Regions from separate parts of the Arthrobacter sp. genome, predicted to be linked through region 2. Evidence: riboswitches for the same ligand, from Rfam matches in the RefSeq annotation. Region 2 holds a riboswitch; each other region holds the start of a gene.
What was found. A riboswitch is a leader RNA that binds a small molecule or an ion and turns the genes downstream of it on or off. The one in region 2 is predicted to bind S-adenosylmethionine.
Positions count from the first base shown of each region.

Region 1: another riboswitch for S-adenosylmethionine. It lies ahead of RTN46_RS07370 (ATP-binding cassette domain-containing protein); the one in region 2 lies ahead of RTN46_RS10240 (bifunctional o-acetylhomoserine/o-acetylserine sulfhydrylase).
Region 3: another riboswitch for S-adenosylmethionine. It lies ahead of RTN46_RS10640 (MetQ/NlpA family ABC transporter substrate-binding protein); the one in region 2 lies ahead of RTN46_RS10240 (bifunctional o-acetylhomoserine/o-acetylserine sulfhydrylase).
Region 4: another riboswitch for S-adenosylmethionine. It lies ahead of RTN46_RS14595 (cobalamin-independent methionine synthase II family protein); the one in region 2 lies ahead of RTN46_RS10240 (bifunctional o-acetylhomoserine/o-acetylserine sulfhydrylase).

Region 1 is NZ_DALZXY010000028.1:16,728-24,179, forward strand. Features, by position in the region: gene RTN46_RS07355 (SMR family transporter) at 1-236, opposite strand, end outside; gene RTN46_RS07360 (SMR family transporter) at 236-583, opposite strand; gene RTN46_RS07365 (hypothetical protein) at 580-1,149, opposite strand; SAM riboswitch class I at 1,357-1,455, shown strand; gene RTN46_RS07370 (ATP-binding cassette domain-containing protein) at 1,562-2,371, shown strand; gene RTN46_RS07375 (methionine ABC transporter permease) at 2,364-3,029, shown strand; gene RTN46_RS07380 (LLM class flavin-dependent oxidoreductase) at 3,057-4,502, shown strand; gene RTN46_RS07385 (acyl-CoA dehydrogenase family protein) at 4,499-5,713, shown strand; gene RTN46_RS07390 (MetQ/NlpA family ABC transporter substrate-binding protein) at 5,740-6,615, shown strand; gene RTN46_RS07395 (DUF1206 domain-containing protein) at 6,612-7,452, opposite strand, start outside.
Region 2 is NZ_DALZXY010000049.1:4,592-12,043, forward strand. Features, by position in the region: gene RTN46_RS10215 (DMT family transporter) at 1-445, opposite strand, end outside; gene RTN46_RS10220 (RNA-binding S4 domain-containing protein) at 555-785, shown strand; gene RTN46_RS10225 (alpha/beta hydrolase-fold protein) at 786-1,439, opposite strand; gene RTN46_RS10230 (SGNH/GDSL hydrolase family protein) at 1,513-2,433, shown strand; gene RTN46_RS10235 (homoserine O-acetyltransferase) at 2,478-3,602, opposite strand; gene RTN46_RS10240 (bifunctional o-acetylhomoserine/o-acetylserine sulfhydrylase) at 3,612-4,928, opposite strand; SAM riboswitch class IV at 4,996-5,113, opposite strand; gene RTN46_RS10245 (VOC family protein) at 5,259-5,900, shown strand; gene RTN46_RS10250 (hypothetical protein) at 7,388-7,452, shown strand, end outside.
Region 3 is NZ_DALZXY010000052.1:15,673-23,124, reverse strand. Features, by position in the region: gene RTN46_RS10650 (ABC transporter permease subunit) at 1-45, opposite strand, end outside; gene RTN46_RS10645 (methionine ABC transporter ATP-binding protein) at 47-1,075, opposite strand; gene RTN46_RS10640 (MetQ/NlpA family ABC transporter substrate-binding protein) at 1,156-2,037, opposite strand; SAM riboswitch class IV at 2,118-2,235, opposite strand; gene RTN46_RS10635 (macrolide 2'-phosphotransferase) at 2,474-3,388, shown strand; gene RTN46_RS10630 (pentapeptide repeat-containing protein) at 3,690-4,568, shown strand; gene RTN46_RS10625 (ABC transporter ATP-binding protein) at 4,581-5,693, opposite strand; gene RTN46_RS10620 (ABC transporter permease) at 5,690-6,481, opposite strand; gene modA (molybdate ABC transporter substrate-binding protein) at 6,560-7,345, opposite strand; gene RTN46_RS10610 (TOBE domain-containing protein) at 7,345-7,452, opposite strand, start outside.
Region 4 is NZ_DALZXY010000098.1:2,603-10,054, forward strand. Features, by position in the region: gene RTN46_RS14570 (ABC transporter substrate-binding protein) at 1-26, opposite strand, end outside; gene RTN46_RS14575 (amino acid ABC transporter ATP-binding protein) at 76-906, opposite strand; gene RTN46_RS14580 (amino acid ABC transporter permease) at 903-1,982, opposite strand; gene RTN46_RS14585 (FAD/NAD(P)-binding protein) at 2,287-4,278, shown strand; gene RTN46_RS14590 (GNAT family N-acetyltransferase) at 4,294-4,836, shown strand; SAM riboswitch class I at 4,895-5,008, shown strand; gene RTN46_RS14595 (cobalamin-independent methionine synthase II family protein) at 5,020-6,231, shown strand; gene RTN46_RS14600 (cystathionine gamma-synthase) at 6,358-7,452, opposite strand, start outside.

The sequences.
Region 1 (7,452 bases), on a different contig from region 2:
TCCTGGAACAGGAACCGGCTGAGTACAGCGGTGAGGGCCACGCCGACGGCAGCCCAGATTCCGTACGCGATCCCCAGGGCCATGCCGCTGGCGAGGGTCAGGGAGAGCATGCTGAAGGCAACCGAATAACCGGTCACGACACCGGCGTACCAGCGCTTGTCCTCGAGGGCGAGGCGCAGGGAAAGGGTCCCGCCCACTTCGAAGACGATGGCTCCGCATAGGAACAGCCACGCCATCAGGCCGCCCCGCCCGTTCTCTTCTCCGCGGCCTGGCGGCCCAGTTCAACGCAGAGCACACCAGCCATCACGGCGGTGATTCCCAGGCCCATCAGTAGGGTGATCGGCTCTCCAAACAGGAACAGCGACATAACCGCGGTGAGCGCAACCCCGGTGGCACCCCAGATTCCGTAGGCAACGCCCAGTCCCATGCCGGCGCGCAGGGTCGCCGAGAGCAAAACGAACGCGGCCAGATAGGCAGGCACCACAACGGCGTACAGGGCGGGAGCGTCCAGGGCTGCCTTCAGCGCAAGGGAGCCGGTGACTTCCAGGACGATTGCCAGCAGCAGGAAAAGCCAGGCTTTCACGGGGTGGTGCCGTTTGCCGGGCGGAGGTCTGTGGGAAGGGACCGGTGGGACTGCCAGGCCGCGAGCAGATCCTGCCGGGATCCAGCCGGATTGTCCCGATGCCACTGCCTGCTGAAGCGGTTGAGTTCGAACTGCGCCCCGATAGGCCTCGGCTCGGCGCCGCGGGTGGCATGCCAGTGGTCCAACGCCGCGGCCAGGGTCGCGCTGCCGTCGTTGGCCGCGAAAAACTCCCGCATCGGAGCGTCGAAGCGGAACCCCGGTCCCAGGGCATTGAGGAAAAACGCCCGGAGGACCTGGCTGCAGGGATGGCCGGCGGGAATGACAGTGTGGATGGTCAGCGGCGGCCTCAGCCGGTCCGCCGTTCGGCCCGGTGCCGGTGTTGGAAGCGGCTGGGGGCGGCCATCCAGGAACGCTTCCAAACGGTCAGCGAGGCTTTCCTTCGAGCCTGTTGCCCGCAGGCCCAGGTGCCGGGCAAAGGCCTGCAGCTCGTCCTTGAGCCAGTACCAGCGGCGGAACTCTGCTCCGCTGAGGCTGGGGGAAAGCGGCGGACGTTCGGGAAGTGTCACACAGCAATCCTGCCTCACCCTGCGCGAGTTGGTGGTATGCGGATCGCTGGAGCCGCACCGCCGAGGGCTCGGTGACAGGGGGGAACTGAACGCAGGATGACGTAACAAAGTCCGGGTGTGACGCCCGGAGAGTCACAGTCCGACGCACTGTGCCACGGACGGACACATGTTTGCGCGGTCCCGTCCCCGGCCACCAGCATGGACCCATAACCATCCAGAGCGGCTGAGAGACCTGGCTCCGTGACGCCGCAGCAACCCCTTCCGTAATTCTGCGGAGATGGGTGCTACCGCCAGGACCGATGGAGAAGCATCTGCTTTCGTTGGTCCGCCGCAGCCGTGTCCTGCCACGCTGCCGCCGGGCCCCCAGTGCGGGTGGGCACCTCTTCTCGGGTACTGACCGAAGGAGGACGGCATGATCCGGATCGAGAACGTTTCGACCGTTTTCAGCAGCAGTGGATCCAGCTTGACCGCTGTGGATGACGTGTCACTGGACATCCCGCGCGGCAGCATCCAAGGAATCATCGGCTTCTCCGGAGCCGGTAAATCCACCCTGCTGCGCAACATCAACCTGCTGGAGCGCCCCACCTCGGGCCGGGTGCTGGTGGATGGAGTGGACCTCACCGGCCTGGGCGACGCCGAACTACGCGCCACCCGGCACGGGATCGGCATGATCTTCCAGCACTTCAACCTGCTAAACAACCGCACAGCCGCGCAGAACGTGGAGCTCTCACTCAAGTTCGCCGGGGTGGGCAACGCCGCCGAGCGCCGCCGCCGGGCACTCGAGGCGCTCGCCGTCGTCGACCTGTCCGAGAAAGCTGGAACCTACCCGGCCAAGCTCTCCGGCGGCCAAAAGCAGCGGGTGGCAATCGCCCGTGCCCTGGCCACCGAGCCGAAGGTCCTGCTGTGCGATGAGCCCACGTCCGCCGTCGACCCGCGGACCACCGCCTCCGTGCTGCAGTACCTCAGCGACGTCAACGCCCGCTTCGGCATCACGATCGTGGTGGTCACGCACGAGATGAACGTCGTCAAGGCGATCGCGGACAACGTGGCCGTGATGGAGGAGGGCCGCGTGGTGGAACAGTTCGCGCTTGCCGAGCTGCAGCGGCCCGGTTTCACGCCCGCAACCTCGATTGGCCGCTATCTCATTTCCGACGAAATCCGCCTGGACCGCGCTGCAAGAGAGCCCGCCGCCGCCCGGTTTGAAGGAGCCCACCATGCTTGAGCGCATCATCGAAGTCTGGCCCGAACTGCTCACCGCGCTGGGCCAGACGGGCATCATGCTGCTGGTGGCGATCCCGCTGGCCGTACTCATCGGCACCCCGCTGGGCGTCCTGCTCTACGGCCTGGGCCCCAACGGGCTGGTCCACAAACCCAAGCTGCACCGGGTCCTGGACTCGGCGGTCAACCTGGTCCGGTCCTTTCCGTTCCTGATCCTGCTGATCGCCATCATCCCGTTCACCCGCTTCATCGTGGGCACCACCATCGGCACGGCCGCGGTGATTGTGCCGCTGACCATCAACGCGATCCCATACTTCGCCCGGTTCGTGGAACAGAACCTCACCGCGCTGGGCGGGGGTGTGGTGGAAGCGGCCCGTTCCATGGGCGCGACCCGGTCCCAGATTGTCCGCGACGTCCTGCTGGTCGAAGCGCGGCCGGGGCTGATCAGCTCCGCGACCATCATGACCGTCAGCTTCATCTCCTACTCCGCCATGGCCGGCCTCGTGGGCGGCGGCGGGATCGGGGACTTCGCCATCCGCTACGGCTACTACCGCTACGAAACCGGGCTGATGATCACCGCGATCGTCCTCATGATCCTGCTGGTGCAGGCCGTGCAGCTGGGCGGCTCCTGGATCTCCCGCCGCGCCGACAAACGCCTCTAGCCCTCCGCTCCTACCGAAAGAACGCCCATGCCTATCCCCAGTACCCGTTTCTCCGGACCGCGGCCGCGACTGCTGCTGAACGCGTTCCTGATGAACACCACCAGCCACATCCGCGGCGGCCAGTGGCGGCATCCGGAAGCCGAACAGCACCGCTTTAACGAACTCGGTTTCTGGACGGACCTCGCCCGCCAGCTCGAAGCGGCGAAGTTCGACGCCCTCTTTTTCGCCGACGTCGTGGGCCTCTATGGAAACCACGACGGCGGCTGGGCCTCGCATGTGCGCCGCGGCCTGCAGGTCCCGGCCAACGATCCCGTGCTGCTGCTCGCCGCGCTGGCCGGCGCCACGAGCGAGATCGGCCTGGCCGCGACGTCCTCGGTGGTGCAAAGCCACCCCTTCCAGTTCGCGCGCCAGATGTCCACGCTTGACCACCTCACGAACGGCCGGGCCGGGTGGAACATCGTCACTTCGGTGCTGGAGAACGCGCACCGGAACTTCGGCGGCGACGGACTCACCGAGCATGACCGCAGGTACGACTGGGCCGACGAATACGTCGAAGCCGTCTACAAACTGTGGGAAGGGTCGTGGGACGAGGACGCACTAAGCCAAGACAAGTACAGCGGAGTGCATGCGGACCCGGAGAAGGTGCACAAGATCCATCACCGCGGAGAGCGCTACTCGATCGACGGGCCGCACCTGAGTTCACCGTCACCGCAGCGCACCCCGGTCCTTTTCCAGGCCGGCAGTTCGGGGCGCGGACAGCAATTCGCGGCAGCCAACGCCGAAGCCACGTTCATCTTCGCGCCCAACCCGGCCCACGCGGCCAAGGTCGCGTCCGGGGTCCGGGCCCGCGCCGTGGAGGCGGGCCGGCTGCCGCAGGACGTCAAGGTTTTCACCGGCCTGTCCTTTGTGGTTGGCAGTACCGAGGCGGAAGCCCAGCGCAGGAAGGCGGAACTGGACGAATACCTGGAACTCGACGCAGTGATCGCGCACATTGGCGGCGGCCTCGGGATCGACCTGGGCGGGCTGGACCTCGAGACTCCGCTCGGCGAGGTTCGGACCGAGGGTGGGCGCGGAGTGCTGCAGGCCATCATTGACTCCACCCCCGGCGGTAATCCCACCCTGGCCGACGTCGCCCGCTACCGCACCGAAGCCCAGCAGATCACCGGCACACCGGAACAGATCGCCGATGAACTCGAGCGCTGGCAGGACGCCGGCGTGGACGGGATAAACATCATCAACTCCGTCCTGCCCGGCTCCTACACGGACTTCATCGAGGGAGTGCTGCCGGAACTGCGCCGCCGCGGGCTGGCCCAGACGGAGTACGCGCCCGGAACCCTGCGGGAAAAGCTCTTCGGCGCTGACGGGCCCGGCAGCGGCGGACTGCTCAACGAACGCCACCCCGCCGCCCGCTTCCGCGGAGCATTCGCCGCCGACGGCGCAGCCAGCCTTGCCACCACAGGAGAAACCCGATGACCGCCAGCCTGCTCACCCGCTACGGCCACCGCACCACAGAACTCCAGGACCACTGGTTCGGCATAGCCGACGAGGTCGCCGCGATCCTCGGAGCCGACGCCCTGGACCGGGACGTCGCGAACAAGCCGCCTTTCACCGAAGTGGAAATCCTGCGCCGGTCCGGGCTGCTGCCGCTGACCATTCCCACCCGTTTCGGCGGCGCCGGAATCGACTGGGAGACCTCGTTCGAGATTGTGCAGCGGATCGCCCGGGCCGATAACTCGATTGGCCAGCTGCTGGGCTATCACTACATTTTCCAGGCCTTCCCGTACATCGACCTGGACGAGGAGCGCGGGCAGGCCCTGGCGGACGAATGCCTCTCCAAGCAGTGGCTCTGGTCCTCCACCGGCACACCGCAGGGGCCGCAGGCGGTTGGCGTCCGCACCGGCGAGGGCTACCGCGTCACCGGCAAAAAGCCCTTCTCCACCGGCAGTAGGGTGGCCGATCGGATCTACGGCCGTGCGGTCCTCGAAGGCGGCGACCGGCTCGCGCTGATCATCGACACCGCGTCCGACGGAGTGGTCCGCCACGATGATTGGGATGTGCTCGGCTCCCGGCTCACGGCCACTAACACCATCGAATTCCGGGACGTTTTTGTGCCGGATGCCGCCGTCATCACGAACCTGGGCGCCCACGACGGCGACCGGCAGCCGCATCAGGTCCTGACCACCCCGGCCTTCCAGCTGCTCTTCGCGCACGCCTACCTGGCCGCTGCCGAGGGCGCCGTCCTGGCCGCCCGGGACTACACCCGGACCGCCGCCCGCCCGTGGTTCCACGCGGAGGTTGCAGCGGCCACGGAAGATCCGTTTATCCAGAACCACTATGGCTCCTTCACCGCCAAGCTGCAGTCCCTGGCCGCCGTCGTCGACCATGCCACCGCTGCGCTGCAGTGGGCGTGGGACGCCGGGGACGGACTGTCCGCGGCGGACCGCGCCGGCGTGGCGGAACAGATCGCGGCGGCGAAGATCACCGCCCACGAGGTCTCCCTCGACGTCACCGCGCGGATTTTCGATGTCACCGGGGCCCGTGCGGCGGGCAGCAAATACGGCTTCGACCGCTACTGGCGGGACGTGAGAACCCATACCCTCCACGACCCCGTGGCCTATAAGTACAACGAACTGGGCCGCTACTTCCTCAACGGCACCGAACCGGTTCCCTCCGCCTACCGGTAACCCCCCACCCACTCAAAGGACACATCATGGAACGCAGGAACTTCCTCAAACTGGCCCTGGCCGGTGCAGGCGCAGCCTCGGTCGCCGCCGCCACCGGCTGCGGCCTTACCGGCGGCGCGTCCGCCGCAAATGACAAGACCATCAAGATCATCGTCACCGAATCCGCGCCGTACCAGGAACCAACCAAGATCGCCGTCGAACTGCTCAAGGCTAAGGGCTGGACGCTGGAGCCCACCTACGTCACCGACATCGTGCAGCCCAACCTGGCTGTGTCGAACGGCGAGTTCGATGCCAACTACTTCCAGCACGGCGCCTACCTGCAGCAGTTCAACGTGGACCAGAAGCTGGAAGTGCAGCCGCTGTTCTACGTCTACGGTTCACCAGGCGGGATCTGGTCCGATCGGTATTCCAGCCTGCAGGAACTGCCCGACGGCGCCCGGATCGCCTTGCCGGTGGATCCCTCGAACAACGGCCGCGCGCTGCTGCTGCTTCGCGACGCGGGGCTGCTGGAACTGAAGGACGGCGTCGGCGTGATCCACACATCGCAGGAAACCATCACCGCGAACCCGAAGAACTTCAGCTTCGTGGAAGTGGACCAGCAGTCGCTGTCCAAGACGCTGCCCGACGTCGACGCCGGGTTCCTCTTCGTGCGCCTGGCCGCGGAAATCGGACACACCCCGGAAGACGCCCTGGCGTTCGAGAAGGAAGCCGACCAGATTCCCTTCCGCTGCGTCGTCGCCGCAACCGCAGAATTCGCGGAGTCCGAGAAGGCTGCAGCTCTCAAGGAGGCCTACCAGTCACCTGAGGTCAAGGAGTGGTTCGCCGGCTACATGGACGGGGTGCTGCCCACCCCGTGGGACGCAGATCCGCTGGAGGAACTCGACTCCTGGTGGCAGGCCTAGAGCTTCCCGAACCGGGCCCGCATGATGCCCAGGTACAGGCCGTAGCAAATCAGGCCAACCCCGACGGCGCCCAGCGCCAGCCAACCCTGGGGTGCCTCCTTCAGGGCATGCAGGGCGCCGTCGAGGCCGCTGGACTTCTGCGGGTCCGCGGTGGCGGCGGCCGTGATGACCAGGCCGCCCAGGATGAGCAGTGAAATGCCCTTCGCGGTGAAACCCGTGATCCCCGTGATGGTTACGGCTCGCTGCCAGGTCCTGCCGGGCACCGGTCCGAGGTCTTTCCGGAACTTGCGCATCACGCCCTTGTAGACGAAGTAGACCCCAATGCCGACGACCACGGCGCCGGTCAGGCCCACCAGGACCTGGCCGGCGGGCTGGGCGAGGAGGCGGGCAGTCCAGGTGGCTTGGTTCTGCCCGCTGTCGCTGGAGCGTCCGAGGGCGAAAATGCCGAAGCTCACGCCAACCGCGCCGTAGACAATCGCTGAGCCGGCATCGATGGCACGCTTCTTCCAGACATCCTTCCGGCTGCCGGCGGAATCGAGGAAAACGCGGGAGATCTGGAACAGGGCCAGGGTCAGGCAGCCCAGGAAACAGGCCCAAATGAGGAAAATTCCACCCGCACGGGACGCCAGCGCGGACATTGCGCCGGAAGAGTCAGCGCTGCCGCCCTCGCCGAAGGCAATCTGCAGGGCAATGGCGCCAATCAGGGCGTGCAGCAAGCCACTCGCCACGTAGCCCATGCGTGCAGCCCGTTCGAAGGACTTGGAATCGGCAGCCCGCTCAGCGGCCTGGGCCATTCTGCGCCCGCCGGCGTTAGCCCGGTCCTTGCCCAATACGTCC
Region 2 (7,452 bases):
GGACGGCTCCGACCACACGCATCAGCGTCACCGCTTTTTTCCCGCCCGGGCCGATGCCCATCCGGTCCACGACCAGCCCGGTCAGGGTCTGTCCGGCCACGGTGGCCACGGTGAAGACGGCGACGCCGAGGATCGCGATGGTGAGGGTCTGGGTGAGGACGAACCAGGCGCCGATGACGCCGGCCAGCAGGTAGACCGGCGGGAACCGGCGTTCACGCACCGCGGGCAGGATCTGGGCAAACCCGGCCCGTCCGCGCGGCAGCGCCGCGCTGACCACAATCATCACGGTTAGCCCCACCCCGAAGCTGACCAGGGCGGCGGCCACGCTGTCATCCAGGGCTGTCCCCAGCGCCCCGTTCACGCGGGACTGGGCGGGGATGGCCGTTCCGGCCAGCAGGGCTAGGGGAAGGCCGACGGCGGCGGGAACGCGTAAGGACTGAGGCACCGTTAAACATTACGCCCCAAGCGCGGGTCCGGAGTCCACGGTTGTTGCCCGGCGGGGTCGGGGTGGGCGGCGTGCAGGGGTGGCCGGCGTTTTCCGGCAGAATGGGTCCATGAGTTCAACCGATCCCCAAGACCTCCCCATCCGTGATGACATGATCCGCCTTGGCCAGGCGCTAAAGCTGGCCAACCTGGCCGAAGACGGCATCGATGCCAAGGAGCTGATCGAGAACGGAATGGTCAAGGTTAACGGCGAGATTGAGGAACGCCGGGGCCGCCAGCTCCATCCGGGTGACACCGTTGAGGTGAACGGGCAGGCAGTCCGGGTCGTTTCCGGGGGCTAACTAACGCCGGCCCAGAACTGTGTGCGTCAGGAACTCCTTGACGTGCCCCAGCTCCTGCATGCTGATGCTGTGCCCCATGCCGGCGTAGAGGACCTTCGTCAGCTTCGTGTACCCGTTGAGCCACCCGTGCGTGTACTCGACCCTGGCTTCGTCGATAACCGGATCCGCCTGGTCACGGCCCCAGAAGAACGGCACCTTCAGTTCTGCCAGTTCCTCGTCGTGGAAAAAGGCATTGCCTTCGGCCGGGACCACAAACCCTGAGAGACCGACGACGGCGGCAAACTCCGCCGGCCGGTGCCGCAGGAGGGTGCTGGCCACGGCCATGCCCATCGAGAAGCCGAGCAGGGTCACGCTGCTGTGCTGGTCCTTGATGCTGTCCAGCCAGTCCGAGACGTCCTGCACAGCGGAGACAACCCGGTCCACGGAGTAGTCCGGCTCATTCATCAGCGGGAACCAGGTGTATCCGGGACCCAGGGCCACCGGTGCGCGGACCGACGCGACCGTGAACTCGTCCGGCAGGTACCCGGCCAGGCCCATGAGGTCTTCCTCATTGGCCAGGTAGCCGTGGAAAAGAACCAGCAGCGGAGTCCCGGCCCGCTCCTCCTCGGGCTTCGAGAACAGCACAACCGGATTCCAAGGAGTGTTTTCAGTCATGAATTCCATTCTGGCATGCGCCGATGCCAACCTACGGTCGCGTAGCCAGGCTTCGGCCAGCAATCATGGTCTAGTGACCGAAAATCTCCAGAACCCCTTGAAGAACCCTGACCCGGAAACCAGCACCAGCAATCCGATACCCGATACGAAGACCGCTCCACCGGAGGGCCACCCGGACCATCCGTTCAACCGCTACGTCGCACTCGGTGACTCCTTCACCGAAGGCATCGGCGACCCGGATCCGGAGAGCCCCGGCGGTCACCGTGGATGGGCCGACCGGGTTGCCGAAGAGCTGGCCCATGGCCACGAAGACTTTGCGTACGCCAACCTGGCCATCCGCGGCCGGCTCCTGAACCAGATCATCAACGAACAGCTCCAGCCCGCCATCGATCTGAAGCCGGATCTGGTCACCATCTGCGCCGGCGGCAACGACGTCATCCGGCCCGGCGGCGATCCGGACCGGCTCGCCGAAAAAATGGACGGCACCGTGGCCACTCTCCGTGAAACCGGCGCGACAGTGGTGCTCTTCACCGGACCGGACATCGGGGCGACGCCGGTGCTGGGCAGCGTACGAGGCCGGGTCGCCATCTACAACGAAAACCTGCGCACCGTCGCGGCCCGCCATGATGCTGTGATTGCCGACATGTGGGCCCTGCGCGAACTCAGCAACCCCCAGATGTGGGCCCCTGACCGGCTGCACTTTTCACCGCTCGGACACCACACGATTGCTGCCGCGGTGCTGGACACCCTCGGCGTTCCGCACTCCCTGGAACCACAGGCGGTTAAGGAACTGGCTGCCAAGAACTGGCGGACCGCCCGCTCCGAAGACCTGGTTTGGGCCCGGGAATACCTGGTTCCGTGGGTGGTCCGGCGCGTACGAAAGCGGTCCTCAGGCGACGGAGTTTCGGCCAAACGCCCGGATGCCGGCCCGTTTTTCGGTTCCGGGATGCCGCAGGGTTCGGGCGAAGGCGCCGGCGCACTGGACGAGGCCTAAGCCGGTCCCGGCCGGGACCGCGCCCGGCCGGGATCGCCCAGGGGTTAGGCGAAAAAGCCCTGTTCCAGGAGGCCGGAGAGCTGCAGCACATCGGTGAGGAACCCGTCGTGGCCGATCGGCGCGCTGATCAGGTGCACCTGATTCTGCCCCGGCAGGGCTGCAGCCAGTTCATGGGACTGCTCCGGGAAATACAGCCGGTCGCTGTCGACCGCGGCCACGAGGAATTCCGCTTCCGTGCCGGACAGGGCCTCGGCCAGACTGCCACGCCCGCGGGCGACGTCGTGGCTCATCAGCGCCTCAGTGAGGATGACATAGCTGTTGGCGTCGAACCTCCCGGAGAGCTTCTGTGCCTGATGATCCAGGTAGCTTTCCACCTGGTACCGTCCGCGCCGTGCCGGAAGCGGCGATCCGAGGGGATCCTCCCCCGGCTGCGGTGTCCGACCGAACCGGTACTGCAGTTCAGGTTCTGACCGGTAGGTGATGTGCGCGATCCGCCGGGCCAGTCCGAGGCCTCCCGTCGGTGCCCGGCCGTTGTAATAGTCGCCGCCGTTGAAATCAGGATCCAGCCGGATCGCTGCCACCTGCGCCTGGGCGAAGGCAATCTGTTCCCCGGTGCTGGCCGCGGTCGCTGCGATCACTGCGCAGCGGGCCACCCGCCCGGGTTCGGTGACAGCCCATTCCAGGGCGCGCGCCCCGCCCAGTGATCCGCCGAGCACAGTGTGCCAGCGGCGGATGCCCAGCAGGTCGGCCAGCCTGGCTTCGGCGCGCACCGAGTCCCGGATGGTGACAAACGGGAAGCGGGATCCCCAGGGCAGGCCGTCCGGATCTGCCGATGCCGGGCCCGTGGAGCCGTAACAGCCGCCGACCATATTGATCGAGACCACAAAAAAGCGGTTGGTGTCCACGGTCCGGCCCGGGCCGACAAGTCCGTCCCACCAGCCCGGTTCGTCCGTGTCTCCCTGGGCGACATGGGTACTTCCGGTCAGGGCGTGCGGGATCAGCACGGCGTTGGAGGCGTCGCGGTTCAGCCGGCCCCAGGTTTCATACCCCAGGACCACGTCCGGCAGGATGCCGCCGGTCTCCAGTTCCAGGGTGCCGATCGAGGCGCACTGCAGCACCCCGTCGATGGTGCTGACGGGGTGCTGCGGTGCGGGTGGATATGTTGTCACGGGAATGCGTCAGGCTCCCTTGGCGGCGCGGAAACCGGCGTCGAGGTCCGCGATGATGTCATCCAGGTGCTCCAGACCGACCGAAAGCCGCACCAGGCCCGGGCTGACGCCGGCCGCTGCCTGCGCTTCGGCGCCCAGCTGGCTGTGGGTGGTCGACGCCGGATGAATCACCAGCGAACGGACGTCACCAACGTTCGCCACGTGTGAATGCAGTTCCAGGGCGTCCACGAAGCGTTTGCCTGCTTCGACGCCGCCGGCGATTTCGAAGGACACAATGGCGCCGGTGCCGCGGGGCCCGTACTTGCGTCCTCGTTCGTACCACGGGCTCGACTCAAGGCCTGCGTACGCAACCGAGACGACGTCGTCGTGACCTTCCAGCCAGGTGGCGACGGCGACAGCGTTCTCTACGTGCCGTTCCACACGCAGGCTCAGGGTTTCCAGCCCCTGGGCCAGGAGGAAGGCGCTGAACGGCGAGAGTGCCGCACCGAGGTCGCGCAGCAGCTGCACGCGGGCCTTGAGGATGTACGCCAGGTTCGCACCGAGTGCTCCGTTGGCGCCGAGGTCCCGGGCGTAGACCAAGCCGTTGTAGCTTTCATCCGGGGTGTTGAAGCCCGGGAACTTCTCCGGGTCGGCGCCGAAGTCGAAGTTGCCCGAATCCACGATCACGCCGGCGATTGTGGTGCCGTGGCCGCCGAGGTACTTGGTAGCCGAATGCACCACGATGTCCGCGCCCCATTCAATGGGACGGATCAGGTACGGCGTGGCCAGGGTGTTGTCCACGATCAACGGGACGCCGGCCTCGTGCGCGACGGCGGAAATACCCTCAATGTCCAGGACGTCCTGGCGCGGATTGGAGACGACCTCGCCGAAGAACGCCTTGGTATTGGGCTGGACCGCTGCGCGCCACTGCTCCAAGTTGTCCGGATCAGCCACGAATGTGACTGTGATGCCGAATTTCTTCAGGGTGTGCTTGAAGAGGTTGTAGGTTCCGCCGTACAGGCTGGGGCTGGCCACGATGTGGTCCCCTGCCTCGGCGATGTTGAGGATGGCGTAGGTCTCGGCTGCCTGGCCCGAGGCCAGCAGCAGTGCCCCGAGCCCGCCCTCCAGTGACGCGATGCGGTTCTCCACCGCTTCCTGGGTGGGGTTTCCGATCCGCGTATAGATAGGTGCAAGTTCAGCCAGGGCGAAACGGTTGGCAGCTGCTTCCGCACTGGGGAATACGAAGGACGAGGTCTGGTAGATAGGCAGGGCACGGGCGCCGGTGACGGCGTCGGGCTCCTGTCCTGCGTGGATCTGGCGGGTTTCGAACGACCAGTTGGCAGACATGTTGCTCCCTTTTTGACCAGGGGCCCCACAGGAACCGATGCCGGAAGTACTCCGGATACAGACGTGTGGCCCGCGCTTGCCGTGACATCCTTTTGATGCCCAGCCAGGTCTTCACCCGGGGCACCCCACCGCGGTTGGAGGGTTGCCGGCCAGCAAGCCGGGGCTATCTGCTGGCGCTCATGACCTGTACCCATAGAACCAACGGACACTCAGTTGCGCAACCCATATGACGCAGCGTGAATTCATTTAGTTCCCCTAACAGGTTCCACTTTTGAGCTGCTTAGGCTGGCCTTAGTCGAGACACAGGTCACAACGTGTCAAGATATTCGCATGCGCCTGGATCACGTTTCTTACGCCTGCGAATCCGACGGCCTGCTGGCCACCACGGAACGCATTGCTGCTGCCCTCGGGACCGAATATGTCAAGGGCGGGGTTCACCCCCGTTTTGGCACCCGCAATATGATCCTGCCCCTGGCTAACCACCAGTACATCGAGGTGGTTGAAGTCCTGAACCACCCGGCTTCTGACAAAGCACCCTTCGGCCAGGCCGTGCGTGCCCGGTCCGAAGCCGGCGGCGGTTGGATGGGCTGGTGTGTCGAGGTCAATGACCTGGCTCCCTTCGAAGAACGGCTTGGCCGTGCTTCGGTTCCGGGAAACCGGAAGTTCCCCGACGGCCAGGAGCTGACCTGGCGGCAGATCGGCATCAACGGCCTGATCGCCGACCCGCAGGTTCCCTACATGCTGCGCTGGGATGAGGACAAAGCGGATCTCCATCCGTCCCGTGCCCTCTCCGGGACCGTGTCCTTGGAGTCCCTGACCATTGCCGGCTCTGCCGCGCGGGTCACGGAATGGCTGGGTATGCCGGTCGAGGAGCCGCTGGAATCCGTGGATGTCACCTGGGTTTCCCCGAAGGGCACCCCGGGCATTATGTCCGTTTCCTTCGGGACGCCTTCCGGCCTCGTCGAGATCTAAAAACCTCGTCCCGGAGGGATATCCCTCCGCTTCGGGACTCCCCTGCCACATCGGGTCAATCCTGCGCGGGCGTTTCCCTCCCCTTGGGGACTCCCCTGCCACATCAGGACAGCTGCGGGTGGACGGACTGGATTTACCAGTCCGTCCACCCTTTTGCTGTCTATTTCGGCTGACCGGGACGGCGTCGATTTCGACAAAGGTGTTGGCGAGGGCCGAGCTGCCGCCCGGTCGGGCGGTCGTGGGCCGGGCGTGTGCTGGGCCGGTTGGGTCGAGTCGGGTTGGGCCGGATCGGGTCGGACGTTTCGAGGCCTTCAACGTATCTCCGCGTTGCCCGGGTCTGTGGCGCGGGCGGCGCTTGCCCGGATCTGTAGTTTGGTCCTGACAGGGATTGTCGGGGCTGGGATGGTCCGGACATCGCGCCGGGTATTGACGCAGAACGGCGCCGGTCTGAGTGTTGGCTGGCGCACTGCTCGGTTCAGTTCGGCGATTCATTCAGGGTGCTGGCTTTGTTTAGGGTGGCGGCTCGTTCGGGGCGGCGCATCTCAGGAGGGTTCCGGCGGATGCTTCGGCACGCCTGTCCCCACCGTTCTTCCGCCCGCACCCTCCCTCTGGAAACCCCTGCCGTTATGCAACCTTTGTTCCCTCCGTTTTGGTAAAATCCTCCCGCTTTGTGACGTTGTTTCCCTCCGTTCTGGGAAAGTCCGCCCACTCCGTGCACCACGCCCCTCCGTTCTGGGAAAATCCGCCCACTCCGTGCACCACGCCCCTCCGTTCTGGGAAAGTCCGCCCACTCCGTGCACCACGCCCCTCCGTTTTGGGAAAGTCCGCCCACTCCGTGCACCACGCCCCTCCGTTTTGGGAAAATCTGCCCACTCCGTGCACCACGCCCCTCCGTTCTGGGAAAATCCTCCCGTTTTGTGACGTTGTTTCCCTCCGTTTTGGGAAAATCCAGCCGTTATGGGATTTCCCTCCGGAGCGCCCTGGCAGGGAAATCCCAAAATGGTCGATTTCCCCCAAACCGTAGGGTTTTCCACAGATGGGGACCCCAACATCCAGGCAAGATCGTGAAGGTCCAAGATTGGAGAATGCAGCCAGCTCTCCTTTTTTCGTCGGACGCAGATCGGGACGGTCCCGGTCGGCGATCCCTTGCCAGTCGGTGCCGCAGCGGGGAGTTGCTACGGCTGAGGCCGGGCGTCTACGTCTCCGCTGCCCATTGGGAAAACCTCCCCCGTTGGGAACGCGAAATCACGAAGCTGACGGCAGCTGCGGAGCAGGGCCGGAACCCTCGGGTCCTGCTCCAGGAGTCGGCTGCTATCGCTTGGGGAATTCCCACCATCGGTTCTTCCAACGAGATCATGGTCCTGGCCTCGGCCCCTTCGCATGCACGACGTCGAGGAGGAATCCGCTGGGCCGAACGGCAACTGCTCGAACCTCTCTCCAGGATCGCAGGGTTTGCCGTCACATCTCGTGCGCAAACGGTTCTCGACATGGCCGCCTACCTGCCCTTTGAGCCCGCAGTTCCAGCCATGGACCACGTCCTGCGGCCCGATCC
Region 3 (7,452 bases), on a different contig from region 2:
GACTGCCGTCCACAGCTGCGGCGCCAGGGGAATCAGTTCTTCCATATCAGCTCAGCTCCGTTACTTTGATTCCGTGGCCCACGGACGCGAGTACGCCATCGATCACGTGGTCCGCCCCCTTGAGCGCCAGGGTGAGGTGGCCAAAGGCCCGCCCCGAAATGTCGTTGATGCCGCCGTAGACCAGTTCGAACCCCACACCGGCGCGGCCCAGTTCAAGGAAAACCTCGGCCTGTGAGGCATTTCCGTCCCGGAAGGACAGGGTGACAATCCGCCCTTCGTGCCGGGCTTTCAGGGAAGCCAGCTCATCCGGGGACGGGACGCCCCGAACCACGGTGGAGACGAACTTCTGCGAGGACGGCCGGCGCGGATTCGAGAAGACCTCGAAGACTTCGCCCTGTTCCACGATCCGTCCGCCGTCCATCACCGCCACCCGGGTGGCCAGATTCTGGATGACGTCCATCTCGTGGGTAATGACCACAATGGTGATGCCGAGTTCCCGGTTCACCCGGCGCAGCAGGGACAGCACCTCGTGGGTGGTTTCCGGGTCAAGGGCTGAGGTGGCTTCGTCGGCCAGCAGGATCTTGGGTGACGCGGCCAGCGCCCGGGCAATGCCGACCCGCTGTTTCTGCCCGCCGGAGAGCTGTTCGGGATAGCTCCCCGCCTTATCCGCCAGGCCGACGAAGTCGAGCAGTTCCTCCACGCGGGCAGCGATTTCCGTCTTGCTCCGCCCGGCAACCCGCAGCGGGTACGCGATGTTGCCCCGCACCGTCTTTGAGTTGAAGAGGTTGAACTGCTGGAAAATCATCCCAATGCCCAGCCGCAGCGACTTCAGCTTCCTTTCGGGAACCCCGGAGACCTGCTGCCCGTCCACTGTGATATTCCCCGAAGTACTGGTTTCAAGGGCATTGATGAGCCGGACCAGGGTGGACTTGCCGGCGCCGGAATAGCCGATGATGCCGAAAATCTCCCCCGCCTCGATCTCGAGGTTGATCTCCGTCAACGCGGCGACGGAGGATTCGCCCTTCCGGGCCGGCGGATAGGACTTGGAGACGTTCTGCAGGGAAATGAGGGCCATGAAGGTTCCTTATTTTGGAGACGGGTGTCCCGCCCGGCAGCTGCTGCCGCCGGCCGGGACCCTTCGGTGATGCGTCGGGGCTAGCCCAGGGCTTCGATGTCCTTCTGGACCTTGGCCAGCGAAGTCGACAGGTCCTCGACCGGAACTTTTAGGAACTCGGCGGTGTTGCCGGAGACCTCCTGCACACCGTCCTGGACCGACTGGGTGTTCTGGTAGATCTCCACCAGCTTCAGGTACGTCTCATTGTTTTCCTCGCCGGCCCGGGCCGCGAAAATGTTCACGTACGGGATAGCTGCGGGATCCGAGGGATCATCCTGGGCAATGGCGTCCTCGAACTTCAGCCCTGCGTCGCCCACGAAGTCGTTGTTGATGATGGCGGCGGCAACGTCAGGCAGCGACGTCGGTGTCAGCGACGCTTCCAGCGTGGTGACCTTGACCTTGGACTTGGCTTCCTCGATGTCATCGAGGGTGGAGAACGCGCTGCCGCCGCCGGCAAGGCTCACGAGGCCGGCGGACTGAAGTACCAGCAGACCGCGGGACAGGTTGCTCTCGTCGTTGGGGATGGCCACGGTGGCGCCGGCGGGGATATCTTCCACGGAATCGTACTGCGTGGAGTAGAGGCCCAGCGGATAGATGGCAGTGGAGCCGACAGGTATCAGGTCCTCGCCGCTGGCCACGTTGTAGCGGGCCAGGTACACGATGTGCTGGAACTGGTTCAGGTCCAGCTCTCCCTCGGTCAGCGCGGGGTTGGGAAGCGTGTACTCGCCAAAGTCCACAATTTCGACGTCGATCCCCTCCGCCTTGGCCGCCTCGGTGTAGGTGGCCCAGTACGGATCGCTGGCACCAACGACGCCGATTTTCACCGGGCCGCCCTCGTCCCCGGCAGCCGACCCGCAGGCGGCCATACCGAGGGCAAGGAGGGGTGCTACGGCAACTGCCAGGATTTTCCTGCTGAGTTTCATGGTTCGGTTCTTCTCCTGATGGGTTCGCGGCAAGGCGCGCGAAGAGTGGGGTGGCGCAGGCCGCTCTTAGGGCAGTGCCGGCGCCGTACTTGCCTTGCGGAGGGTCTCCGCCAAGGCCGAATCTTCACCTGGAGCACCCCGCTACGACGAGAGGGTTGCTGTCCAGCCGGCCAGGGCCGATGGCTGGAACTCTTGATTCCGGTCTCACGCTAGGGGCGGGTGCGGGGCCGCGCCAAAACCGGATGACACAGAGCGGCGCACGCCGTCGCGGGAAGACAAAGAGCGACATATAACGTCGCAGAAGGACACAGTGCGATGCCGGTGCTCGTGCCACCGGCCCAGTCAGAGCCTGTTGGGCCAACCCGCCGCGTCGGTAGGATTGTTCTTTCTGCCGGGTACGCACGGCGTGGCAGCTGAGAGTCCAAGGAGGAAGCGTATGGGCACGGTCGAGGATCTCGGCGCGGACGGCATCTGCGCCCTGGCGAAACGTTTCGGACTGGTCCTGGAGCCGGAAAGCGTCCGTTTCAACGAAGCAGGGCTGGACTACCGGGTTGCGTTCGCAACAGCCACAGGCACAGGCACAGGCACAGATGAGCAATGGGTACTGCGGGTCCCCCGTCGCCCGGACGTTGCGGCGAACCAGGACCAGGAACGGGCCATCCTCGATTTTGTCCGGCCCCGGCTGCCTGCGGCCGTCCCGGATTGGAGGATCCAGACCGAGGACCTGATCGCGTACCCGCTGCTGCCCGGGACCCCCGGACTGACCGTGGGGCCCGAGAACCAGACGAACTGGCATTTTGACCCGTCATCGCGGCCCTACCTTCAATCCCTGGCCAAGCTCATCGGATCCCTGCACAGCATGGACGCTGCCGCCGCAGCTGCAGCCGGCATCCCGGCCGAAACCCCGGAAACCGTCCGGCAAAACTGGGCGGACGGCCTCGGCACGGTTGAAGCAGAGTTCCGGATCGCCCCGGACCTGCTGGACGGATGGCGCCGGTGGCTCGACGACGATCACTTCTGGCCGGCGCGGACCGTCCTGACCCACGGTGAGCTATATCCAGCCCACCTGCTGCTCGATGACGAGGACCGCATCGTCTCGGTACTGGACTGGACCACGGCGAAAGTCAGCGACCCGGCGCTGGAATTCATGTACGTGCAGCTCATTTCCCCCGGCTCCCTCCAGGAGGTAGCGACCTGGTACCAGGAGGCAACCGGGCACTCCGAGCCTTATCTGGTGGAACGCTGCGCTGCCCTCATTGCTGCGGGTCCGTTGAACCATGCGCTCTATGCCTTGACCACGGGACTGCCCGAGCACCGTGACGCCGCGGCCGCACAGCTGAAGCCTGCCTAAAACAACACACTCGGCAGCACGATCGAACACAGCCGCCGGACCTGGCGCCGCACCTAACCTCTGCTGAGCCGCGCGTAACCTCTGTTGAACTGGTGGCCGGCCGCGGACGCCTTGGGTATCCTGCCAGCAGTGCAAACTTACTTATTTCCGTGATGCAGAGCGCTCTCTGCCAGCTTGATGCTCCCCTTCGGACCCGTGACGACTCCGTGGCGGGCGGTGATTTTGTGTGCCCGACGCCGGGACTCCTGCGGAGTCCCGAACACCCAGGCCCACACCCTCAAATCCTCCCGGAAGAACAGCTATGCCTGCCCACGAGCCCCAACCAGGACGTTTCCTGCCAATAACCCCACTGAATGACCGCAGTGCGCTGCGCCCGGATTGCGCCAGCTGCTATGCGTTGTGCTGCACGGCCTTCGGGTTCACGAAGTCCGCCGACTTTGCCGTTGACAAGGCTGCTGGAACCCCGTGCCGCAACCTGGCCACTGATTTCTCCTGCACTATCCACGAATCCCTGCGCCCGCGGGGATTCAGCGGCTGTACGGTTTTTGACTGCTTTGGTGCCGGGCAGACCGTTTCCCAGGGCTACTTCCCCGGCGAAAACTGGCACAGCCACCCTGAACGGGCACAGGAGATGTTCGGTGCCTTTGCCTCCGTGCGCCAGCTCCACGAAATGCTCTGGTACCTGGTGGAGGCCGGGTCCCGGACCTTTGACTTGGATACCGCCGGACGGGCGGCCGACCTCAGCACCATGATCAGGAGGACGATAGACCAGGGTCCAGCGGCCCTGCGGGCGCTGGACCTTCCCGCGCTCCACGAGGTAGTCCGGACACTGCTGATGGAGGTCAGTGAGGAGGTGCGTGCCGGCTATTTTGCCGACGAACCGGAAGGAACCGGGAAGGACCTGCTCCCCCAAGCTGACCTTATTGGACGCAATCTGCGATCCGTGCGCCTCTGCGGGGCAGATCTCCGCGGGGCCTATTTGATCGGTTCGGACCTCCGCGGAGCGGATCTCTCCGGAACTGACCTGCTGGGCGCGGACCTGCGCGGCGCACGGCTGGAGGGCGCAGACCTGTCCCGGGCCTTGTACCTAACGCAGCCTCAGGTCAACGCGGCCAGCGGCGACCCGGAGACTCTCCTGCCGCCGGATCTCAGCCGGCCCGGCCACTGGACAGGCGGCTGACACCATCCGCCGCTACGCCGGGTACAGGGCAACGGCTGCGGGATCCAGGGTGAAGAACACTTCCTGTCCCGGCAGCAGTGACAGGCATGCTGCTTCGGCCGGAGCGATATCCGCGGCGAGCTCTCCGGCCCGTACCCGGATCCTGTCGCCGTGCGGTTCCAGCTCGGTGACCGTCACCTTGAGCACGTTTCCGGTGCCGCCCTGGCCCGCTGTGCTGACGGAAGCGGACGCCGGACCTGACACCGCACCAGCCCCGGACGCGCTGTCAGGCTCTGCGAGGCTGACAGACACCGAGGACGGCGAAAAAGCGGCCAGCCATTTGGCGCCGTCCGGATGCGGTCCGGTGGGTCCGTCCGGGCATCCCTGAAGCTCGAACCCGGGGGCCATGAAGCAGTCCCCGCTGCGGGTTCCCGCCACCAGGTTCAGCCCGGCAAGGCTGGCAGTGAACCGGCTGCGGGGCCGCCGAAGAACCTGCGACGGCGGGCCTTCCTCAACGATCCGCCCGTCCTGCATGACCAGGACCCGGTCAGCCAGGGTCAGCGCGTCCAGGACGTCATGGGTGACGATCAGGGCACTGCGGTCCACCAGGACGCGGCTGAGCAGCCGCCGCAGCAGGGGGGCAGCATGTACGTCCAGCGCCGCCATCGGTTCGTCCAGCAGCAGCAGGGACGGTTCTGCGGCCAGCGCCCGCGCCAGGGCGACCCGCTGCGCCTGTCCGCCGGAAAGTTGGGCCGGCTTCCGCGCCGCAAACTCGGCGGCGTCGGTCTGCCCCAGCCAGTGCCGGGCGGCAGCCCTGGCTTGCCTCCGCGGCGTCCCGGAGCTGCGGGGCCCAAAGGCCACGTTCTCCTCGGCGCTGAGGTGCGGAAACAGCAGGGCTTCCTGGGCGAGGAGGGCTGTCCCCCTGAGGTGGGGCGGCAGCCGTTTTCCCTGTTCGACGTCGAAGAGCGTGGTGCCGCCAAGTTCGGCGCGCCCAGCCTGGGGATGGAGCAGCCCCGCGATCAGGGAGACCACTGTGGACTTCCCAGCCCCGTTAGGTCCCAGCAGGGCCACTGTTTCACCGGGAGCCACCTCGAACGCGACGTCGATTCCGCGTTCCGGTAATACGGCCCGCAAATCCAGCCTCATGCCCGCACCGCCCGCTCACTTGGAGCGGTACTGCGGTAGGACAAGCCAACGACGGTCACCGCGACCACCACCAGGACCAGGGAAAGTGCCACCGCGGCGTCGGCGTCGGTTTCCCGCTGCAGATAGATCTCCAGGGGCAGCGTCCGGGTGACACCCTCGAGGCTGCCGGCGAACGCGAGCGTGGCACCGAACTCACCAAGGCACCGGGCGAAGGAGAGCACAGCCCCGGAGGCCAGGCCCGGGAGCACCAGCGGCACGGTGACCCGCCGCAGCACCGTTCCGGGTCCGGCGCCAAGAGTTGCGGCCACGGCTTCGTAGCGGGTTCCCGCGGTCCGGAGCGCCCCTTCGAGGCTCAGCACCAGGAACGGCAGGGCAACAAAGGTCTGGGCGAGGATCACGGCGGCAGTGGAGAACGCTATCTGCACGCCCAGCACCTCCAGTGCTCCACCCAGCAGTCCCTGCCGGCCGAAGGTGTACAGCAGCGCAATGCCGCTGACCACAGGCGGAAGCACCAGCGGCAGCAGGACCAGGGCCCGCACCAGGCGTTTTCCCGGGAACCGCAGCCTGGCCAAGGCCAGGGCCAGGGGCACACCAAGCAGGATGCACAGCAACGTGCTGACTGTTGCTGTCCGCAGGCTCAGTGACAGCGCAGCCAGTGAGGACTCTGAGGTCACCAGCGGGATGAACTCCGCCCAGTCCACCTCGGCGGCAACTGCCACCAGCGGCAGGAGCAGGAATAAGGCCCCCACGCAGGCGGCAGCGGTGACCCAGCGTGGCAGCGCAATCACGCGCCTCCTCCTCTGGCCCCAGCGCCGACGGCGGATGCCGCCGGTTTGCGGCTGCTGACCGGTGAGGATGATGGCTCACTACGGCGCACCGAACCCTGCCTTCCGCAGGACTTCCTGGCCGGCGTCGCTGCGCACGAACCGGATGAACTCATCGGCCAGGTCCGCTTCCCCCGCCTGTGAAAGTCGAACGATCGGGTAGGTGTTGACTGCCTGGGCCGCCTCCGGGAAAGCCACTTCTTCCACCTTCCCGGCGGCAGCGCGGACATCGGTGACATAGACCAGCCCGGCATCCGCCTCCCCTGAGCTGACCTTGCCTAGGACTCCGGTCACGGAAGACTCTTCGCTTACCGGGCTGATTTCGGTTCCGGTGGCCGCTTCGATCCTTGCCGCGGCAGCGCCGCAGGGCACCTGCTCCGCGCACATCACCACCTGCATACCCGGATCCCCCAGGTCACGGAACCCGGTGATCCCGCCCGGATTGCCCGGAGGCACCGCGATGGTGAGGGTGTTGACGGCAAAGGGTGCGGGATCGCCGGCGGCAAGTCCCTCTGCCTCAACCTTGTCCATGTTGGCTGCGTCCGCGGATGCGAAGACGTCTGCCGGGGCGCCGGATTGAATCTGGCTGGCCAGGTCCGCTGAGCCGGCAAAATTCAAGCGCACCGCAGTGCCGGGATGTGCCCCCTCGAACTCGTCGGCCAGCTCCGTGAAGGGGCCGGACAGCGACGCGGCAGCGAAGACCATTAGCTCGTGTCCATCTTCTGGCGAAGAGGCTGAGGGCGACGCCGCGCAGGCGGGCAGCGCCAATGCGGCCAGGGCAAGCAGGAGGGCAGCCGTCCTTGCGGATCCGTGATTCCTGTGATGCATTACGCCTGTTTCTTTCCCGGAGGTATTTCGACGATGACGTTGGTTGCCTTGACGACGGCGGTGGCGGTGGACCCGGGTTCCAGTCCGAGCTCGCGGACGGCCTCGGC
Region 4 (7,452 bases), on a different contig from region 2:
CGAATCTTTGTCTTTGTCTTTGCCATGAGTTCTCCTATAGATACGTCAGTTAGTGGGCCGAAGCCGGCCTTGGATTCAGAGGTGAAAGGCCGGTTCGATGACTTTGGAGAGGAATGCTCTGGTGCGCTCGTGCTGCGGCGCAGCAAAGATCTGCAGTGAGGTGCCTTCCTCCACGATTTGGCCTTGGTCCATGAACACCACGCGGTCGGCCACATCCCGGGCGAAGCCCATCTCGTGCGTCACGACGATCAGCGTTGTGCCCGAATCGGCAAGGCCACGGATCACATCCAGCACTTCACCGACCAGTTCGGGGTCCAGTGCGGAAGTCGGCTCGTCAAACAGCACAACCTTTGGATTCAGTGCCAGTGCCCGGGCAATCGCCACCCGCTGCTGCTGCCCGCCGGAGAGCTGACGCGGGTAGACGTCTGCCTTGTCAGACAGGCCGACGCGCTCCAGCAGTTCCAGGGCCCGCGCCCGTGCCTGCCCGCGCGGGCGGTTCTGAGCGTAAATCGGAGCTTCGGTGATGTTCTCGACGGCGGTCAGGTGCGGGAAGAGGTTGAAATTCTGGAACACCATGCCGATGTGAGTGCGCTGGGCCAGGATGTCCTTCTCCCGCAGCTCATGGAGTTTGCCGCCGTGGGCCCGGTAGCCCACCAGGTCGCCGTCCACGGCAATGTGGCCGGCGTCGACCTTTTCCAGATGGTTGATAGTGCGCAGCAGGGTGGACTTGCCGGACCCGGAGGGGCCCAGGACCACCACCACCTCGCCCGGCTGCACGGTCAGGGAGACGCCGCGCAGCACCTCGACCTGGCCGAAGGACTTGTAAACGCTGTTGATCTCCACCAGCCCCCGGGTGGCGGCGGTAGCGTCCGTTTCGACGGCGGCCGGGACGGCTGGCTGACTCATCGGGTGGCCTCGGTTCTCTTGGCATGGGTGGAGAAGAGCTGCCTGACCTGCTGCAACGGCGTTGGCGGCAGTGAACGCACGGCACCCTTGGAGTAGTGGCGCTCGATGTAGTACTGGAACACGCTGAGCACCGAGGTAATCGCCACGTACCAGAGGGTGGCCACCAGCAGGAGCGGCAGCACCTGCTGGGTGCGGTTGTAAATGACCTGCACCGTGTAGAACAAGTCGGAATAGGCCAGGACGTAGACAATCGAGGTGCCCTTGACCAGGCCAATGATCTCGTTGAAGGCAGTGGGAAGGATCGAGCGCATGGCCTGCGGCAGCACGATCCGGGTGGACCGGCGCCAGGCCGGGATGCCCAGCGCCGCGGCCGCCTCAAGCTGGCCCTGGTCCACGGCAAGGATGCCGCCGCGGATGATCTCCGCCGAATAGGCGGCCTGGTTCAGGGTTAGCCCCAGGACGGCTGCAGCGAACTGGCTGATCAGCGTGGTGGTCTGCAACTCGAAGAAGCGAACGTCCGTGAACGGGATCCCCAGCGACACCTTTTCGTACAGGTACCCGAGGTTGTACCAAAGCAGCAGCTGTACCAGCAGCGGGGTGGACCGGAAGATCCAGGAGAAGGTCCAGGACACGGAGGCCAGCAGCCGTGAGGAGGACAGCCGCATCAGCGCCAGGATGAAGCCCAGGACAAAGCCGAGACTGCCGGCGATGGCCGTCAGCTTCAGGGTCTCCCCTAAGCCGCGGAGCACCGACGCGGCGGTAAACCACTGGGCCACCACGTCCCATTCCCAGCGCGGATTCGTCAGGAGCGACCACAGGATCGCGGCGACGCCGACGGCCACCAGTCCCGTCCCGGCCCAGCGCCACGGATGACGTGCTGCCACCACCGGATAGCCGGAGTAGTCCAAGGCTGTGCCTGTGCCGGCTCCGTTGGACGGTGGACGGCCGCCGCCGGAACCACCGGAGCCACGGGAACTACCGGAGCTGGCAGCCTCAGGTCTCGGAACCGGAGGCACGGCGTCGTTCGGCGATGCCGGCTCCTGGCCGGTCTGGATTTTGGGTGCGGCGGAACTCATACGCCCACCTCCTTCATGTTTTGAGGCCTGTCCTGCACGGTGCAGGAGGCTTCGTTCCCTATCCGGAAAACCAGAAGGTTGGCTGAATCTAGAACAACTCCGGCGGAGTCCCCAAGGCCGGTGTCGTGCAGAGTAAACCGGCGACGCATTGGCTTCACCGCGGTACCTGCCAAGGCCCTGAATGTCCTCGCATTGCGCATTATTTCCGCCGGTGAAGGCCGGTTACCCAAGCACCACGGGGCCCCGAGGATGCTCCTAGGATGGGCGAGACCGCGGGCCCGACCGCTGCCCGGGAAGGAGCGCCATGCCGATTGACAGCACGCCAGGCCGAACGTTGGGCGGCGGCCGCAAGAGAATCGTCTTTGTCGGCGGCGGTCCGCGGGCGGCCCTGATCCTGGAACGGCTGGCCGCCAACCGGCCGCGGCTCTTTGACGGCCCGCTGGCTGTTCACGTGGTGGAGCCGCACCAACCCGGCTCCGGTCGGATTTGGCGGCAGGACCAAAGTCCGCTGCTGAAGCTCAATTCCAGGGCCGCCGATGTCACCATGTTCACCGACGACTCGGTGGAGTGCGCCGGTCCGCCCACAGTGGGGCCCGGTCTACTCCAATGGGCCAGCGGTGTGGCGGACGGCAGCATCACGGACGCGCAGGTTCCGGACGCAGATCTGGCGCGCCAGCTTGCCGGCCTTCGCCCGATGACGTTCCCGACCCGCCGGCTGCAGAGTCTGTACCTCGAATGGTTCTTCCGACGCACGGTACAGGCACTGGGTCAGCAGGTTCCGGTCACCGTGCACCGGGACCAGGCCGTGGAGGTTTCCGCCGAGGACAGCGGTTACGTGGTGCGGCTGGCCTCGGGGGCAGCGCTGCCTGCCGACGTCGTTGTGGTTGCCATAGGGCACACGGATTCGGTACCCGACCCGCAATCCGCTGGCTATGCCGGCTTTGCGGCCAGGCACAACCTCTTCCACACCCCGCCGGCCTATACCAACGATGTCGATTTTTCTGCCTTGCGCCCGGGACAGAAGGTGATCGTCTCCGGCATGGGACTGGCCTTCATCGACCTGGTGGTGCAGCTGATGGAAGGCAGCGGCGGCCAATTCGTTGATGCGCCCGGGGGCTCCCTGCGCTACATCCCGTCCGGGAACGAACCACGGCTGTGGGCAGGTTCCCGCCGCGGGGTGCCGTACCGTTCCAAAATCAGTACTGAACTGCGCGGAGAACCGGCCCGTCCGCCGCGGTACCTGACCGCAGGCACCGTCGCCGCGCTGCAAGAGGCGCACGGCGAGTTGGATTTTCGGCAGCATCTCTGGCCGCTGCTGGCCAAGGATGCCGCGTTTGGCTATTACCAGGAGCTGTTCACCGGGCATCCGGAGCGGGTGGCTCTGCCGTGGTCCGAATTTGTGGTCCGTTTCGACGCCGCCGCCTGGTATTCGGATGAGAGACGGGCCTTGGTGGACCAAGCCGTCCCCGCGGCGGGGGACCGGCTGGAGTTCGAGGACCTTGACCATCCGCTGGCCGGGGTGGCTTTCGCTGGGCCTGCGGAAGTGCAAAGTATGGTTTCCGCGCACATCCGCGAAGACCTCAGGCTGCGCGACGGCGGGGCAAACTCAGAAACGCTTGGCCTGTTCCTGGCGTTGCTGCGCGTGTACTCCGAACTGGGCCGCCTGGTTCCAGCGGAAGTACTCACGCCTGCCTCGCGCCCGCTGGTCAGCGGCTGGTGGCACGGTTTCTTCAGCTACGTGGACTCCGGCCCGCCGGCCCGCCGGCTGCGCGAACTGCTGGCGCTGCACGAGGCAGGCTACCTCTTATTCCTTGGCCCTGCGCTGGAGGTGGGCACTGACGAAAAGCTCGGCCTGTTCACGGCATCCTCCCCGCAGGTTCCCCATACAGTGAGAGCGACCGCCCTCATCGAAGCCCGGCTGCCCAGGCCCACTGTGGAAGGCTCGGCGAATCCTCTGCTGCTGACGCTCCATAAGTCCGGCCTCGGCTGCGAGGAGCGCACAGGCGGTTCGCCGTCGGATCCCAGCACCGGGAAGCTGTTAGTGGATTCCTCCGCACGGCTCGTCGGTGCAGACGGCGGCACCCGAACGGGCCTTTACGCCGTCGGCCCCGCGACCTCGGGCTGGGGCAGCGGGGCCTTCGCCCGGCCGAACAGCAACGCCGCGCCGTTCCGCGAGAGCGATGCGCTGGCACGGCTGATCCTCACCGACCTGGCGGCAATGTCCTTAGCTCCGGGGGACACCTCCGGTGCACGGCTGGCCGCCGCCATCAATCAGCTGCACTCCTCGCTAGTCTGAACCGAAAGGATTTTGATGACCCTTCCTCCGCCCCGAGGGGCCTTTGCAGAGCTGCTCTATCTGCCGTTGGAGGACCCTCGGGTGCAGCCACTGGTCGATGGGCTGACCGCGGAATACGACCGCCGATACGGCAGCATCTTCGGCGGTGCCGGTCAGGAGATGCGCCGCTACCCGGCGGTGGAGTTCGCACCCCCGCATGGCGCACTGCTGATCCTGCAGGAGGACGGGGAGTCTGTAGCCGGCGGCGCCTTCCGCCGCTATGACGAGCAGACCGCGGAGTTCAAGCGCATCTGGACCCATCCAGGTCACCGGCGCCGGGGTCTGGCTCGCCAGGTGCTGACCGAGCTCGAGGCGGAGGCCGGGCGCCGTGGCTACCGCCGGGTCTACCTGACGACCGGCTCGCGTCAACCGGAAGCGCAAAACCTCTACTTGGCCACCGGTTACAGCCCCGGATTCGATCCCTCGGCTGATCCGGAAACCGTCAAGCATCTGGCCTTCACCAAGGAAATACCGGCTGGTGCGTCCGGGCAGAGGCCGGTGATCACGGCGAACTCCTGAAACACCTACTGGCAGGACACAATTTGCACATGCAGGAGCCCCCGTTGTTTGATGAGAGCTCCCATCCCGAGCGGCCGAGAGACCTGGATCGATGACGCCGCAGCAACCAACCCCGGGACCGTCTCACGGCGGTTCGCAACGGTAGTGGTGCTACTGCCAGGACCGATGGAAAGGACCATTCCCATGCCCCTGAATACTGACCGCATCCGTGTCACCCACGCCGGATCCCTGCCCCGAACACCGGAACTGCTCGCGGCGAACGAGGCAAAGGAAGCCGGCGGCCTCACGGAGGAGTTCCTCGGCCTGCTCGAGGCGTCAGTGATAGACATCGTCGAACGCCAAAAAAACCTCGGAGTGGACATCGCCAACGACGGCGAGTACGGCCACACGATGTCCTCATCGGTGGACTACGGGGCCTGGTGGAACTATTCGTTCGCCCGGCTGGGCGGGCTGCAGGCCACCGATGTGGACCGCTGGGCGGACGACCAGGTCCACCGCTCCTCCCCGGGCAACATTGTGCTGACCACGTTCACCGACCGCCGCGACCGGGTGAAGTTCAACGACGCCTACACCGACCCGTCTTCGGGTGTCCTGGCGCACCGGAAGTCGGTCAAGCAGCCCAAGGTCGCTGGCCCGTTGACCTATACCGGCCAAGAGTTGGTCGCCTCGGACATCACCAACCTGAAGAAGGGATTGGACGCCGCCGGACTGGCCGAAGGCTTCGTCGCGTCGCTCTCCCCGGGGTCCTGCGCGCGCATCGCCAACGACTACTACCAGAGTGACGAGGAACTGCTCTACGCTTGCGCCGACGCAATGCGTGAGGAGTACAAGGCGATCATCGACGCCGGACTGACCGTCCAGTTGGACGACCCGTCGCTGGCCGAGAGCTGGGACCAGATCAACCCTGAGCCGTCGCTGGAGGACTACCTGAAGTTCATCCAACTGCGCGTTGAGGCCACCAACTGGGCTTTGCGGGATCTGCCCCAGGAACAGATCCGGCTGCACGTCTGCTGGGGTTCCTGGCACGGCCCGCACACCACCGACATCCCCTTCAAGGACATCATCGGCTCGGTGCTGCAGGTCAACGCGGGCGCCTACTCGTTCGAGGCAGCCAATGCCCGGCACGAGCACGAATGGCGCGTCTGGGAGGACACCAAGCTGCCCGAAGGCAAGGTCATCATTCCGGGCGTCGTTTCGCACGCCACGAATGTCGTGGAGCACCCCGAGCTGGTGGCGGACCGGATCGAACGATTCACCGGCCTGGTGGGCCGGGAAGCCGTGATCGCCTCCACGGACTGCGGGCTCGGCGGGCGAGTCCACCCGCAGATCGCCGTCGCCAAGCTGGAAGCACTGGGCCAAGGCGCGGAAATAGCGTCCAAGCGCCTCTGGAAGTAATCCACGCCGCAGGGCTTCAGCGCCCGTAACCGGCTGTGATGGACCGGAACCCGGAAATTTCGGGGTTCCGGTCCATCACAACGCTCCGAATCTGGCTGCAGGAGCAGGTCCCTATGCGCGGCTGCATCACCTGCTGAGCGCTGCGGCACCTTTGCGGAGTCCCTGGGCCCGTTCCAGTGCGCCCGCCAAGTCTTCCTGCAGATCCGCCAGGTCCTCCACCCCCACCGAGAGCCGGACCAGGTCGACCGGTACAGCAAGCTCAGTTCCGCGCACTGAAGCGTGTGTCATTTCCGAGCAGTAGCAGATCAGCGATTCCACCCCACCCAAACTCACCGACAGTGCGAACAGCCGCGTGGATTCGGCGAAGGCCCGTGCGGCGCTCTCTCCGCCGGTGAAGCGAACCGAAACGATCCCACCGAAGCCTGACATTTGCCGTGCCGCCAGGGCGTGCCCCGGGTGCTCGGGCAGTCCAGGATAGAGGACCTCGGCGACGCCGGGCTGGTCCCGGAGCCATTCCGCGAGAGCCTGGGCGTTAGAGTTGTGCCGCTCCATGCGCAGGCCAAGGGTCTTCAGGCCGCGGGCGGCCAGATAGCAGTCCTGCGGCCCAGCGACCGCGCCGCCGGCGAACTGCTGGTTGCCGACCGTCTCCGCCAACTCCCGCCCGCGGAAGGAACGGTCCGCCACAACCACCGCCCCGCCGAGGACATCCGAGTGTCCGCCGATGTACTTCGTGGTCGAGTGCACCACCACGTCCGCGCCCCACTCCAGCGGCCGCTGCAGGTAGGGGGAGGCGAAGGTGTTGTCCACCACCAGCAAAGCCCCGGCCTCGTGCGCCACCTTCGCCCAACCGGCCAGATCCGCGATGGCCAGCAGCGGATTCGACGGCGTCTCTACCCACAGAATTGCCGTGGATCCCGGCTGGACCGCGGCCGCTACCGCTGCCAGATCGGTGATATCCACGGCCGTATTCGCTATGCCCCAGGGGGCCAGCAGAGAGTTAATCAGGCGGTTCGTGCCACCGTAGCCGTCCCCGCCAAGAACTATGTGGTCACCCGGCCGAAGCAGCGCTCGCAGCAGCGCATCCTCGGCGGCCAGCCCGGAGGCGAAAGCGAACGCGGCCGTGCCGCGCTCCAAGGCTGCCAGCTGGGTTTCGAACCCGTTGCGGGTGGGGTTGGAGCCGCGGCTGTACTCATGCCCGGCACGCAGCACATTGATCCCGTC